2 regions of the Bacillus sp. LLTC93 genome follow, and region 1 is predicted to be linked to the other one. Evidence: a T-box and tRNA genes for the amino acid it is inferred to sense, from the RefSeq annotation. Region 1 holds a T-box; the other holds one or more tRNA genes.
The links. A T-box is a leader RNA that pairs with one kind of tRNA and senses whether it is charged. The one in region 1 lies ahead of tyrS (tyrosine--tRNA ligase), so its partner is inferred to be a tRNA-Tyr.
Positions count from the first base shown of each region.

Region 2: it has a tRNA-Tyr gene. The T-box ahead of tyrS (tyrosine--tRNA ligase) is inferred to sense a tRNA for this amino acid. The anticodon was not compared.

Region 1 covers NZ_PVME01000007.1:97,224-104,544, forward strand. Annotated here, with positions in the region: gene ccpA (catabolite control protein A) at 1-770, shown strand, start outside; gene C6W18_RS17245 (hypothetical protein) at 835-1,056, shown strand; gene C6W18_RS17250 (acetoin utilization protein AcuC) at 1,073-2,245, opposite strand; gene C6W18_RS17255 (CBS and ACT domain-containing protein) at 2,242-2,883, opposite strand; gene C6W18_RS17260 (GNAT family N-acetyltransferase) at 2,923-3,555, opposite strand; gene acsA (acetate--CoA ligase) at 3,711-5,435, shown strand; T-box leader at 5,495-5,732, shown strand; gene tyrS (tyrosine--tRNA ligase) at 5,786-7,054, shown strand; gene C6W18_RS17275 (antibiotic biosynthesis monooxygenase family protein) at 7,195-7,321, opposite strand, start outside.
Region 2 covers NZ_PVME01000004.1:11,606-18,926, forward strand. Annotated here, with positions in the region: gene pbp4b (penicillin binding protein PBP4B) at 1-504, opposite strand, end outside; gene C6W18_RS13845 (PTS transporter subunit EIIC) at 518-1,897, opposite strand; gene C6W18_RS13850 (MurR/RpiR family transcriptional regulator) at 1,894-2,763, opposite strand; gene murQ (N-acetylmuramic acid 6-phosphate etherase) at 2,778-3,689, opposite strand; tRNA gene C6W18_RS13860 (tRNA-Glu) at 3,910-3,984, shown strand; tRNA gene C6W18_RS13865 (tRNA-Val) at 3,991-4,066, shown strand; tRNA gene C6W18_RS13870 (tRNA-Thr) at 4,070-4,142, shown strand; tRNA gene C6W18_RS13875 (tRNA-Tyr) at 4,171-4,255, shown strand; tRNA gene C6W18_RS13880 (tRNA-Gln) at 4,260-4,331, shown strand; gene rocF (arginase) at 4,468-5,379, shown strand; gene sigW (RNA polymerase sigma factor SigW) at 5,562-6,125, shown strand; gene rsiW (anti-sigma-W factor RsiW) at 6,140-6,766, shown strand; gene cdaA (diadenylate cyclase CdaA) at 6,980-7,321, shown strand, end outside.

The sequences.
Region 1 (7,321 bases):
TTGCACGCGGGATTGAAGATATCGCTACGATGTACAAGTACAACATCATTTTGAGCAACTCAGATCAAAATACAGATAAAGAGCTGCACTTGTTAAATACGATGCTAGGCAAACAAGTGGATGGGATTGTCTTTATGGGCGGCAACATCACAGATGTGCTTGTCGAAGAATTTAAGCGCTCTCCTGTACCAATTGTTCTTGCAGCATCAGTTGAAGAGCAGGCACAAACACCATCTGTGAACATTAACTATGAGCAGGCCATTTATGATTCAGTCCAATTATTAATTGAAAAAGGCCATAAACGAATTGCGTTCGTATCTGGTCCAATGTCAGAACCAATTAACTCTGTGAGAAAGCTTGCTGGTTATAAGCGTGCACTAGAAGAAGCGGGTATTGCTTTTGATGATGTTCTCGTTGCTGAAGGTGATTACTCCTATGACTCAGGAATTGAAGCCCTTGCCAATCTGCTTGAGCAATCAGACAAGCCGACGGCTGTCATTGCAGCAACAGACGAGATGGCTCTAGGTGTCATTCACGGCGCACAGGACAGAGGTGTATCAATCCCTGAAGACTTAGAGGTTATTGGCTTTGATAACACAAGACTTTCCCTCATGGTACGTCCTCAGCTGACAACGGTTGTTCAGCCGACATATGATATTGGCGCTGTTGCTATGAGACTGCTGACAAAGCTAATGAACAAAGAACAAGTGGACGATCAAATTGTGGAACTGCCACACAGAATTGAAGAAAGACAATCAACAAAATCATAAGATAAAAAGAAAGCAGGCTCACGTCATCAGTGAATGCCTGCTTTCTTTATATGGAGGTGCTTTGTTGAAACCTTTTGTTGTTGGCTACACTTGTTTGATCATGATATCCTGTCTCACTTCATGTCAAAAGCCATTTAGCGGAGAATATATTGAGTACGGTGAGGTATTGGGTGGTAGTGGCACAATCAAATTGCTAGAGCAGCATGAGATCCCTTACCGAGTGAGAGATGGAGTCCTTTATATTCCAGAAGATGCTGTTGAACAGGCCGTCTCATGTTGTTCATAAACAAAAAAGACCATCATCAGGTCTTTTTTTGTGCATTTTTCTTTTCTCTTCTAACAGGCATGAGTGCTTTTTCTACTGTTTGTGCATTTTTTTCTGTGATTTCTACTTTTCTTGGGATCGGTGGATATAAATCGTCAGGGTCGAACCATGTGGATGGGAGGGTGACAGGTGATTGCTTATTCCATGCCCGAATCCAGTCCTGAGGAAGGTCAGCTGGCGGTGTGATGCCTTTCATCTCAAGCCAAATGCGGCTCCACGCTCTTGGGACAACGCGCCAAATATCATATCCACCTCCGCCAACAGCGATCCATTTGCCGTCACAATATTGATGCGCAAGCTCATGGGCAAGTCTAGGAATTTCCTCATATATTTTCATGGTGGCGGATAAATGGGTTAACGGATCATAGTAGTGTGCATCCGCCCCATTTTGCGTCAAAATCACGTCTGGTTTAAAAAAAGCAGCAATCTCAGTCACTGCTGTTCGGTATGCTTCGAGGAACGATTCGTCTTCTGTAAATGCATCGAGCGGTATATTATACGCATAGCCATAGCCTTTATCATGTCCTCTTTCCTGTACTTGTCCAGTTCCAGGGAACAAGTAGCGCCCCGTTTCATGAATGGAGACAGTACATACCTCTGGATCGTCATAGAAGCTAAACTGTACACCATCTCCGTGATGAGCATCCGTATCAATATATAAAATCCTTGCGCCATATGTCTTTTGAATATATTGAATGGCTACAGAGCTGTCATTATAAATACAAAAGCCAGATGCACGTCCTTTAAATCCGTGGTGAAGCCCGCCGCCAAGGTTGAGTGCATGCTGCGAATGGCCCATCATCACTTGATCAACCGCTGTTAATGTTCCGCCAACAAGAAGAGAAGCCGCCTCATGCATCCCTGCAAACATCGGTGTATCCTCAGTGCCAAGGCCATAACGTTCACCTTCTGCTGTAGACAGCTTTCCTTCACTTGCCCGCTGCACAGCTTGAATATAATCTATCGTATGGACGAGCTTTAATTCCTCCAGCGTAGCCATACGCGGTGCGACGATCTCATCATCCGTTAACGCCTTCATTTTTTGAAGAAGATCATATGTTAAGTAGACACGAAGCTGATTGAAGGGATGATCTTGATGAAACTGGTACGTTTGAAAAGATGGTGAAAAAACAAAGGTCGCTTCCTTCATTTAACCGTCTGCTCCATAGGCCAGATCACTTTGTAGCCTTTTGCACGAATCAGCTTCGTCACATGATCTGCATGAATGGTTTGAAGGCGGAATACGAGCACCTTAGAGGCTTCATTTGCATGCGGGTACACAAGCACACTCAGCATTTGAATATGCTGCTCCTTTAAAATAGTCGTAATGTCTGCGAGCCCTTCTGTCATCTGCTCCACTTCAACCTCTAAGTGTGACCCAGGCTGATCTGCACCTGTCAGTCTGACAAACGTACGAAGTAAATCTGTCTTCGTGATAATGCCTACAAGCTTACCGCGTCTCACTACTGGAAGGCAGCCAATTCCATGCTCAAAAAAGACACTTGAAATCTCCTCAACGAAATCAAGCGGATGGGCGGTAATCGTCTCTAACACCATGATCTCTTCTACTGGCCGCTGAATAAAAAGCTGCCTTTTTTCTGTTTCGAAAATACTTGGACTGGCATTTTTAATATCCCGATCTGTCACCATCCCAATGACAGAATCTTGATCAGATACGATGGGAATATGCCGAATGTGATGTGCACTCATTTTTTGAATGGCTTCTTCGATCGTATCGGTTTTTCGCAGCGTGATCACATCACGCTCCATAATTTGTTCAATCATCATTGTTTACCAAACCCCTTTGCCAAAAAAACGAATTGAACGTTAATACATAAAGCGTTGATGGAAACGAAGGCGATCAAAACGCTCGATCGAATCAGGACTCACGTTTTTTCCGATTCTCGCCATTAAACAATTGGCCGGATGTGAGCTGATCTCAGGCTCGTCTGTTGCAAACCAAACAAGACCACCTGCGTTCATCATTTTCTCCATCATTTTACGGTACTCCCAAACGTTTTTCTTTGTCCCCTTTAAATCCCAATGCCAGTAATATTCAGTTGTAATAATGATGTAGTTCTCCATTTGCTCATCCATCATGCTCACATCAAGTAAATGCTTGCCGAGCGAGCATCCTCTAAATGGAGGAGCGACTTCAATGGCACCAAGCTCAATTAAATTGTCCATGTTGCCTTCTGACCAGCGCTCAAGCGGATCAGGATACAAATACGTGACATAGCCTACGACAAGCTCATCCACTCTTGCAATGATAATACGCCCTTCTGGAAGATCTGCTATTTCAACAAGTGCTTGTTTTTGCTCCTCAGGCGTGCGAAATGCCGTTAGTCCTTCATGAAACGTATAGTTCGCAAGCTCTGATGCAGGTACTGGTCCTTCAATCAGGATAGAACCTGTTTCTCGTTCAATTGTTTTTGAATAATAAGTTTTAGGATGCTCCACGTATCCACCGCCTCAAATTCTAGTGAGTCGTCTCTATTTTAGCTTAAATCTTGCAAAAATTAAAACGGTTTCACAATAAGTTTTTTAAAAATTGAGAAAAAAAGTCATCTATACTATAATGGTCATTGTAAACGTATGCAAAGGGGGACTGTTTGATGAAAGTGGAAACGCTACCATCAGTAAAAGGGGACTATCATTTAAATGATTATGAGCAGGCATACAAAGAATTTTCATGGGAGGAAGCGAGAAAAAACTTCTCCTGGTATGAAACAGGAAAAATAAATGCAGCCTATGAAGCAATTGACAGACATGCGGACTCGTTTCGTAAGAACAAGGTGGCGCTTCATTACAAAGATTCACAGCGGGATGAAAAGTATACGTTCAGGGATATGAAAATCAACACAAACAAAGCGGGAAATCTATTCAGAGAAAAGGCGCATGTGCAAAAAGGGGATCGTGTCTTTATCTTTATGCCAAGATCACCTGAGCTCTATTTTCTTTTGCTTGGTGCTGTCAAAATTGGTGCGATCGTTGGCCCGTTATTTGAGGCATTTATGGAAGGTGCCGTCAAAGATCGTTTAGAAAATAGTGAGGCAAAAGTCATTGTGACGACGCCTGACCTGCTTGAGCGCATTCCATTTGCAGAGCTTCCAAAGCTTGAATCAGTCGTCATTGTCGGTGGAGAAAAGGAAGACATCGATGACGTGCGGACAATTCACTACAAAGAGGCATTTGAGGAGGCAGCAAAGGAACTTGACATTGAATGGATGGATGAAAAAGACGGTTTCCTGCTCCATTACACGTCAGGGTCAACTGGTACGCCAAAAGGTGTGCTGCACGTCCATGGAGCGATGGTGCAGCAAGATCAGACCGGTAAATGGGTGCTTGACCTGAAAGAAGAAGACGTCTACTGGTGCACAGCTGATCCAGGATGGGTAACAGGGACAGTGTACGGTATTTTTTCACCGTGGTTAAATGGGGCGACGAATGTCATTTTAGGAGGCCGGTTTAATCCTGATACGTGGTATGAAACCATTGAATCACTTGGTGTGTCCGTTTGGTACAGTGCACCCACAGCCTTCAGAATGCTGATGGGGGCAGGCGACGACCTCATTCAAAAATATGACCTCAGCTCGCTTCGACATGTCTTAAGTGTAGGAGAGCCTCTCAATCCTGAAGTGATCCGCTGGGGAGACGCTGTATTTGGCAAACGAATTCACGACACTTGGTGGATGACGGAAACTGGTGCACAGCTGATTTGTAATTATCCATGCATGGACATCAAACCAGGCTCGATGGGGAAACCAATTCCAGGCGTAGAAGCCGCGATTGTGGATAATGCGGGAAATGAACTTCCGCCATACCGGATGGGCAACCTTGCAATCAAAAAGGGCTGGCCGTCCATGATGTATACGATCTGGAACAATCCTGAAAAATATGAATCTTACTTTATGCCGGGAGATTGGTATGTTTCAGGAGATTCAGCATATATGGACGAAGACGGATACTTTTGGTTCCAGGGACGTGTCGATGATGTCATCATGACGTCAGGAGAGCGGGTCGGTCCATTTGAGGTGGAAAGTAAACTGGTAGAACATCCGGCTATTGCAGAGGCTGGTGTTATTGGAAAGCCAGATCCGGTACGTGGTGAAATTATTAAAGCATTCATTGCTCTCAGGAGCGGATACGAGCCGACGGATGAGCTGAAAGAAGAGATTCGTACGTTTGTGAAAAAAGGACTTGCTGCACACGCGGCACCAAGAGAAATTGAGTTTAAAGACAAGCTGCCAAAAACGCGAAGTGGAAAAATTATGAGACGTGTGCTAAAGGCGTGGGAGCTGAATTTACCGGCTGGCGACCTTTCGACGATGGAAGATTAATTTTTTTCGTCAGTTGACTTGATATCAAAAGTATGTTAAAAATGACATTAGTTGAATATGAAAAGGTTTTGACTGAGATTCAGTAGAATGATCTTTCCCTGTCCAAGAGAGCTGACGGTTGGTGCGAGTCAGTACAAAGAGATATTCGAATTACCCTCACGAACCGCTTTTACGAAAAGGAGCATGAAGGCTGCCTGATTAGTGAAAGAACGGATCTGTCCGTTATCAGTGTAAGTGAAAAGACGTGATATTTTGTCTTTTAAGCAGGGTGGTACCGCGATATATATCGTCCCTTCGTTCATTCGAAGGGGCGTTTTTTATGTTGAATTGTAAAAAAAGGAGATTTGGATATGAGTCAATTGATGGAAGATTTATCGTTCAGAGGATTAATTCAGCAGCAAACAGATGAAGAAGGTTTAACAAAATTATTAGCAGAAGAAAAAATCAAACTATACTCCGGCTTCGATCCAACAGCTGACAGCTTGCACATTGGTCATTTATTGCCGATTTTAACATTACGCAGGTTCCAAGAAGCAGGCCATCACCCAATTGCACTTGTTGGCGGCGCGACTGGACTAATCGGAGACCCAAGCTTCAAAAAGGCAGAACGTTCACTAAACCCAGCAGAAATCGTGGAACAGTGGTCAGAGAAAATCAAAGGACAGCTCTCTCAATTTCTTGATTTTGAAGCAGGCGAGAACCCAGCCGTCATCGTGAATAACTACGACTGGATCAGCCAAATGAATGTCATCACGTTCCTTCGTGATATTGGAAAGAACTTCGGTGTGAACTTCATGCTGGCAAAAGATATCGTCAGCTCACGTATCGAAACAGGGATTTCGTACACAGAATTCAGCTACGTCATTCTGCAATCTTTAGACTTCTTAAACCTTTACAGAAATGAAAACTGTAAGCTGCAAATCGGCGGAAGCGATCAGTGGGGAAATATCACGTCTGGACTTGAGTTGATCCGTAAGTCTGAAGCAGAAGGGGCAAAAGCATTCGGTCTCACGATGCCGCTTGTCACAAAAGCAGATGGCACAAAGTTCGGTAAAACAGAAGGCGGCGCAATCTGGTTAGATAAAGAAAAAACGTCCCCATATGAATTCTACCAATTCTGGATCAACACAGATGACCGTGACGTCGTGAAATACTTAAAATACTTTACGTTCTTATCAAAAGAAGAGATCGCATCGTATGAAGAAAAAGTACAAACAGCACCTGAAAAGCGTGAAGCACAGCGCCGTCTAGCAGAGGAAGTCACAACACTTGTACATGGCCGTGAATCACTAGAACAGGCTGTGAACATATCAAATGCGCTATTCAAGGGCGAGATCAAATCACTTTCAGCCGAAGAAGTCAAAGTAGGCTTTAAGGATGTTCCATCAATTGAGAAAAGCAGCACAGAAGAATTAACACTAGTCGATATACTAGTTGAATCAAAGCTGTCTCCATCAAAGCGTCAAGCACGTGAAGATATTACAAATGGTGCAGTCTACATCAACGGAGAGAGACAAACCGATAAAGATTATATCCTTTCAGCTGAAGACCGAATTGAAAACCAATTTACGGTTTTAAGAAGAGGGAAAAAGAAATACTTCCTTGTGACATATCAATAAACCTGATTGAAATAGCAAGTATCATTGAAGTGCACCTCAAATGTTAGTACACATAGGGGTGCTTTTCTTTTTTAATGCTATTCATCAGAGCAAGCATCTTTTTAAAAAAGAGACTCACCATGTTACAGGGCCGTATTCTCTCAACCGTTTGCTTCTTGTTCAAGGAGTGAATCTTCGTTTGTATAAGCATGTTCTACCTTACAAATTCGGGTTGTATAGGATTCGTACCAATCTGCTTTCCACTTTTTTTGAACACGCTGATGTGCT
Region 2 (7,321 bases), on a different contig from region 1:
AAGCTGATCTTTGCCGGTTACCTTTGCATCTGGTTCATCCTGAAAGTCTGGCAGGATGGATTGTATTTTTTCATTCACATCTAGTTTTTGTTCATAAACAAGTTTTTGCAGGGCATAGTTGGTGGCATACATTTTTGTATTGGATGCGAGATCGAACAGTGTGTTCTTTTTCATTTTTTTATACGATTTGAGTTCAGTCGTACCGTCGTATTTTTGCCTGTAGCCATAGGCTTTTTGATGGACGATCCTACCATCCTTGATGATGATGAGCGCGGCTCCTGGAAATCCTGCTTTGATATCGTTTTGAATCATTTGATCAACCTTCCTAAGCTGCCTGGAAGAAAAACCTACTTGTTCCGGTCGTTTTGCTTTTTTTAAGACGGGATATTCTTCAGGTGCTGTTTTAGACAAAGACGATACAGGATGGGAGCTAGTTGCAAATGTTTGTACTGGTAGCCCAAGGAGTATGAACAGACATGTCATCAAAAGAAAACATTTCTTCAAGAGCTAGACCTCCTTATTGATTGGTTTCCTCGAATTCAACAGCCATATCATCATGAAAGCCAAATAAGTATGTGAAGATAAATCCAGCGACATATGCAATGAATAGTCCAATTAAGTAAAGAAGCATTTGATGCGTGTGAACGATAAAGGTTAATGGGAGACCTGATACCCCAATGGCTTTAGTGGCGATTTGGAAGTAGGCTTGAAATGCTCCGCCGATTCCAGCACCGAGACAAGCAGTGAGAAATGGTCTTCCTAGTGGTAGTGTGACACCGAAAATGAGTGGTTCACCAATACCAAGCATTCCTGAAGGAAGTCCACCTGCAATGGCTCTTTTGAGTTTTTTCTTTTTTGTTTTCATATAAATGGCAAAGGCAGCGCCTACCTGTCCTGCGCCTCCCATAGCGAGAATTGGCAGAAGCGGGTCATCTCCAATTGAATTGATGAGTTCCATATGAATAGGTGTCAGTCCTTGGTGAAGACCTGTTACAACAAGAGGAAGGAAGGTCGCACCAAGAACAAATCCAGCGAAAATACCGCCAATGTTTAATAGATAAGTGAGTCCTGAGGTGATGGCATCAGATATAAATCCGCCGACTGGCATGAAGACGACGTACGTAAAAATTCCAGTAATGAGTAATGTGATAGTTGGTGTGACGATGATATCGAGTGACTGCGGGACAAAGCGTCTAATTCGGGTTTCAACAAAGGCCATAAAGATGGCGGCAAGAAGAACACCGATGAGTCCGCCTCTGCCTGGTAGAATATTTGTGCCAAATAACATAATATCTGCGGAGGCTGGGTTAATAATGAGGATACCAGCCAATGCGCCTAATGCAGGAGAGCCTCCAAATTCCTTTGCGGCATTTGTTCCGACCAATATCCCAAGATAAGCGAACAAGCCTGAACCAATAACAGTTAAAATGATCGCAGCTTGAGATTTTTCATCGAGCCATCCCGCTTGCACGATCGCTTTTGTAATACCTGTAATGAGACCTGACGCAACCAGTGCCGGAATGATAGGGATAAAAATGCTGGCAATTCGCCGTAAGAACAGCTTGAACGGTGTGCGGTTCTTTTGTGAAATGGCTTGCTTGTTTTTTTGTGCTTCGTTGTTCAAGTCATATGAACCAGAGGCTTTTAGCAGCTGGTCAAACGCACTTGATACTTGGTTGACAACGCCAGTGCCTAAAATGATTTGAAGCGTTTCTGCCTCGACGACGCCAATGACGCCATCAAGTTCTTTGATCGCTGTGATTTGAACTTTTTCATCATCGATCGGTGTAATTCGGAGACGTGTCATACAATGTGTATGGGAAGAGATGTTTTCAGAACCACCACAGAGCGAAAGAATATCTTTCGCTAACTGCTGATATTTCTTTTGATGACTCATGTTGAATCCCCCTTTGGTTTTCGTTTCATGGAGCGGATGGCATGTCTTGTCTTGTCAATATATTGCGCTGTCTCTTCATATTGACGGGAAGCTAAGCTGAGGAACAAGACATCAATTAAGTAGAGCTGTGCCATTCTAGAGGAAGTGGCAGCACTGCGAAAAGGTGCTTCATTGGAACCGGACGTCGATAGGTGAACGTCACATAAAGCAGAAACGCTTGTATGGCCTGGATGCGTTAAGGCAATGGTTTTCACTTGATTTTCTTTTGCGAGCTGAAGGGCTTGAATGATGTCTAACGTTTCTCCAGAAAAGGATATTCCGAAAACAATATCGTTCTTTCCTGCATTTGCGATGACTGTGGATGCGATATGCATGTCAGTGAAGGCTGTGGCTGCATAATTGATTCTGAGAAATTTCTGCTGTGCATCAGCTGCGACGATGCCAGATGCACCAACACCGATAAAATGGATTTGATTTGCATGTAGCAGCAATTGAACGGCCTTTTCTAAAGCCTCTGCATTTAAAATAGAGGCCGTATCCTTAATCGATTGAATTGAGTTTCCTGCTGTTTTTTGAATAATGGATTGAAGTGGTTCATCTTGTTCGATATCTCGGTAGCCTTGTTTATCGTCATGCATTAAGTCTCCAGCGATCCGCATTTTCAAATCGTGATAGCCATCTAGCCCGAGAGATTTACAAAGGCGAATCACTGCAGAGCTGCTTGCACCGGCAGCCTGACTGATTTCATGCACTGTGCTTTTAATGACTTTGTCAGGATGGGCAAGGATATAGTCTGCAATGATTTTTTCAGATTGGGGAAGCTTTGATTTCATCGTGTGTAGTAGGGTGAGTCCACCTGCTGACATGAGCTCTGCCTCCTTTAGGCTTGATGATGTAAGATGGCTTTGTCGATATGGCCATTCGTTTTGTTGAGTAAATCCTGTGCTGTCTTCTTGTCTGTGTTTGTTTGGAGCATGACGATGGCGGTTTTGACTTCTAAATCTGCCGCTTCAAGTGTTTTCACGGCTTGTTCGTAGGAAGCGTTTGTCACATGTTGAATGATGGTGATAGCGCGCTCTTTTAGTTTATGATTGCTTACTTTTACATCAACCATCAGGTTTTCATATACTTTGCCTTGTCTGATCATGGCTGAGGTGGAAAGCATATTTAAAATCATTTTATGAGCGGATGCGGCTTTCATTCGTGTTGACCCGGTGATGGCTTCAGGTCCAACGATGACTTCAATGGCGCAGTCTGCCAGCTCGCTAATTTCTGCTTGTTCGTTACAGCTGAGGGCTACAGTTTTTGCTCCAATGGATCTTGCGTAATTTAAAGCGCCGATGATATAGGGTGTTCGACCGCTAGCGGCAATGCCGACGACAGTATCTTTTGACGTGAGGTGGATGTGTTTTAAATCCTGTTTGCCGGCTTCTTCACTGTCTTCCACATCTTCGGCAGCATGTGAAAAAGCGGAGTCACCACCTGCCATGATACCTACAATGACATCAGGGGAGACGCTATAGGTTGGTGGACATTCAACAGCGTCCATCACGCCAATTCTGCCGCTAGTTCCAGCGCCTAAATAAATGAGTCTGCCTCCATTCGAGATGGATTCATAAGCAAAGTCACTTGCTGTTTTGACATGTGGGAGTACACGATTGACCGCTTGAGCGACTTTCATATCTTCTTCATTGATCATCTGGAGCATTTCGAGCGGATCTGCTTGTGAAATTTCCATTGTGTTAGGGTTTCTTGATTCTGTTGTCAAAGAACGCAGTTGAGATGGCTGCATGTGACATACCTCCTTATTTCTTCATTTTCAGTATATTGAGTATGATATGAAATTTCAATATTATATTTAAATACTGAAATTATATTTCAATCAAAATGTCGTGCTGAAAGGTGATTAATTGTTAGAAAATAAAAAAAATAAAATTCCCCTTTACAAAAGGGGGACAACCTGTATATAATAATTTTTGTCAGCTTCACGGAAACAGCAAACTTGACAAACTGGCCCGTTGGTCAAGCGGTTAAGACACCGCCCTTTCACGGCGGTAACACGGGTTCGAATCCCGTACGGGTCACCATGATGTGGAGGATTAGCTCAGCTGGGAGAGCATCTGCCTTACAAGCAGAGGGTCGGCGGTTCGAGCCCGTCATCCTCCACCATATGCCGGTGTAGCTCAACTGGTAGAGCAACTGACTTGTAATCAGTAGGTTGGGGGTTCAAGTCCTCTTGCCGGCACTGTTTTTTCTTTATCAATTCCATATGTGGAGGGGTAGCGAAGTGGCTAAACGCGGCGGACTGTAAATCCGCTCCCTCCGGGTTCGGCGGTTCGAATCCGCCCCCCTCCACCATTTTTGGGCTATAGCCAAGCGGTAAGGCAACGGACTTTGACTCCGTCATGCGTTGGTTCGAATCCAGCTAGCCCAGTTAAGACACCTTTTTCAAAAAGGTGTCTTTTTTTATGTTGGCAGAGGGAATGTATAACTATTCAAAATGTTGTCGAGTTGAGTCAGAAGGCATCGAGAAAGTAAAATATAAGCATGAACGGAAAGGGGATGTACATATGGGAGATCAAAAGAAGGTCACGATTGTCGGGGTCCCGATGGACTTGGGTCAAACGAGAAGGGGCGTCGATATGGGGCCGAGTGCGATTCGATGTGCTGGCGTAAAAGAAAAAATGGAATCGCTTTCATTTGATGTGGAGGATCTCGGGGATATTCCAGTCGAGCAAAGGGACGATGAGAAAGGTTTATATACAAGTGAAAAGTTAAAAAATCTAACGGAGAATGCTGGTGCCAATCAGCTGCTTGCTGAAAAGGTTGACAGTATTGTGCAGTCAGGTTCGTTTCCGCTGATTTTAGGTGGTGATCACAGCATTGCGATTGGCACACTTGCTGGTGTAGCGAAGCATTATGAAAACTTGGGTGTCATTTGGTATGATGCGCACGGTGATTTAAATACGGAGGAAACCTCTCCTTCTGGAAATATTCATGGCATGCCGCTTGCTGTCAGTCTCGGCCTTGGGCATGCTGATTTAACGAACATAGGTGGTTATTCTCCTAAATTGAAACCTGAAAATGTCATATTAATTGGTGCTCGTTCTTTAGATGAAGGAGAGCGAGCGTTGATTAGAGAAAAAGGCATTAAGGTGTATACGATGCATGAAATTGATCGTTTAGGGATGACAAGGGTGATGGAGGAAGCTATTACGTATTTAAAGGAAAGAACAGATGGAGTCCACCTGTCGCTTGATTTAGATGGGCTAGATCCAGCGGAATGCCCTGGTGTAGGAACTCCAGTGGCAGGCGGCATTAGTTATCGTGAGAGTCACCTTGCAATGGAGCTTTTAGAGGAAGCAGGTATCTTGACTTCAGCCGAATTTGTGGAGGTAAATCCAGTACTAGATGAGAAAAATAAAACAGCAGAAGCGGCTGTTGCTTTAATTGGTTCTTTAATGGGTGAAAAGTTATTGTAGAGCGGGACTTGTTCCCGTTTTTTTTATTTTGGGAAAATTTAAGGATATATTAAGGTTTTTACCGGCTGATAAGCGTAACACGCTGTCAAAAATTTGTTACACTATTTTTTAGAGGAGAATGAAACCTTTTGGAAAGAGGTTCGTATACATAAAGACCGGTGAAGGCAGAGGTTGAATATACTATGGACACAATGATTAAAAAGAGAATTAAGCAAGTGAAAAAAGGCGACCAGAACGCATTTACAGACATCGTAGACCTGTATAAAGACAAAATTTATCAGCTGTGCTACCGTATGCTTGGGAATGCACACGAAGCGGAGGATATCGCACAGGAGGCGTTTATTCGTGCCTATGTGAATATTGAGAGCTTTGATGTGAATCGTAAGTTTTCCACGTGGCTGTACCGCATTGCAACCAACCTGACCATCGACCGTATTCGCAAAAAAAAGCCGGATTATTATTTAGATGCAGAGGTGGCAGGAACAGAAGGACTGAATATGTATTCTCAAATTGCTGCTGATGGCATTTTGCCAGAGGATGAGGTGGTGTCTCTTGAGTTATCGAGTACCATTCAGCAAAAAATTCTAAGATTACCCGATAAATATCGTTCAGTCATCGTATTAAAGTATATTGATGAACTCTCATTAAAAGAAATTAGTGAGATTCTGAATATACCAGTTGGTACAGTGAAAACGAGAATACACAGGGGTAGAGAGGCTCTCCGGAAACAGTTGAGAGACCTTTGAGTGAGGTGATTTTGATGAGCTGTCAGGATAGAATCGTCCAGCTTATGCATCAGTATTTAGACCGGGATATCATGCCCGAAGACGAAAAAGAATTAAAGAGCCATCTGCAATCGTGTGAGGAATGCCGTACTCATTTTCAACAAATTGAGAAATCCATCGCGCTCGTGCAGAGTACATCTCATATAGAAGCACCATCTGATTTCACTGCAAAGGTGATGGCAGGTCTTCCAAAGGAGAAAAAGCGTGTGTCGATTCAAAGATGGATCAAAGCTCACCCGCTGATGGTAGCCGCTGCCCTCTTTCTCATTTTGATGGGAGGCAGTCTGTTTACAAGCTGGAATACCGATCATAATTTCAGTGTGTCAAAGCAGCCGAATCTCGTGGTTGAAAATGATACAGTGACCGTACCTAAAGGGGAAACCGTCAAAGGTGATGTCACTGTCAAAAATGGCAAGCTGATTGTAGAAGGCAAGGTTGATGGAAATGTCACAGTCGTCAATGGGGAACAGCTGACTGCTTCTGCCGGACAAGTCACTGGTCAAATCAATGAAATTAATGAAGTGTTTGATTGGATCTGGTACAAAATGAAATCCACAGCACAAAACGTGATGCGGGTCATTGGACCAGAGGAGCAAAAGTAAATCGAACAGCATGGGAGCAGCCTCTTAGGGGCTGCTCTTTTTCTATATCATTGCTCAGATTCACACATACTAGAACGCCAGCCATATATGGCAACTATTTTCCTTGCTGAAATAAAATGTGGTATAATAGCCACGCTATGTATTTACACATAGGCTTTTTTTATAAAAAAATGCATCACACGAAGAAACTTGAAAATTCTGGAGGACGAGGAAATGGCTTTAGGGGATATTCCTTTTTTGCAGTACCTCGGTAATGCTGTTGATATACTCGTTGTTTGGTATGTGATATATAAATTAATGATGGTCATCCGCGGAACAAAAGCGGTTCAGCTTTTAAAGGGAATTGTGGTCATTGTTCTCGTCAGGATGGGAAGTGCGTATCTCGGTCTTAACACACTTCAATGGCTGATGGATCAAGCGATTACGTGGGGTTTCCTTGCGATCATTATTATTTTTCAGCCAGAGCTAAGGAGAGCGCTTGAACAACTCGGGCGCGGCCGTTTCTTCTCAAGAAGCGGGACACCTGTAGAGGAACAGCAGCAGAAAACGATCGAG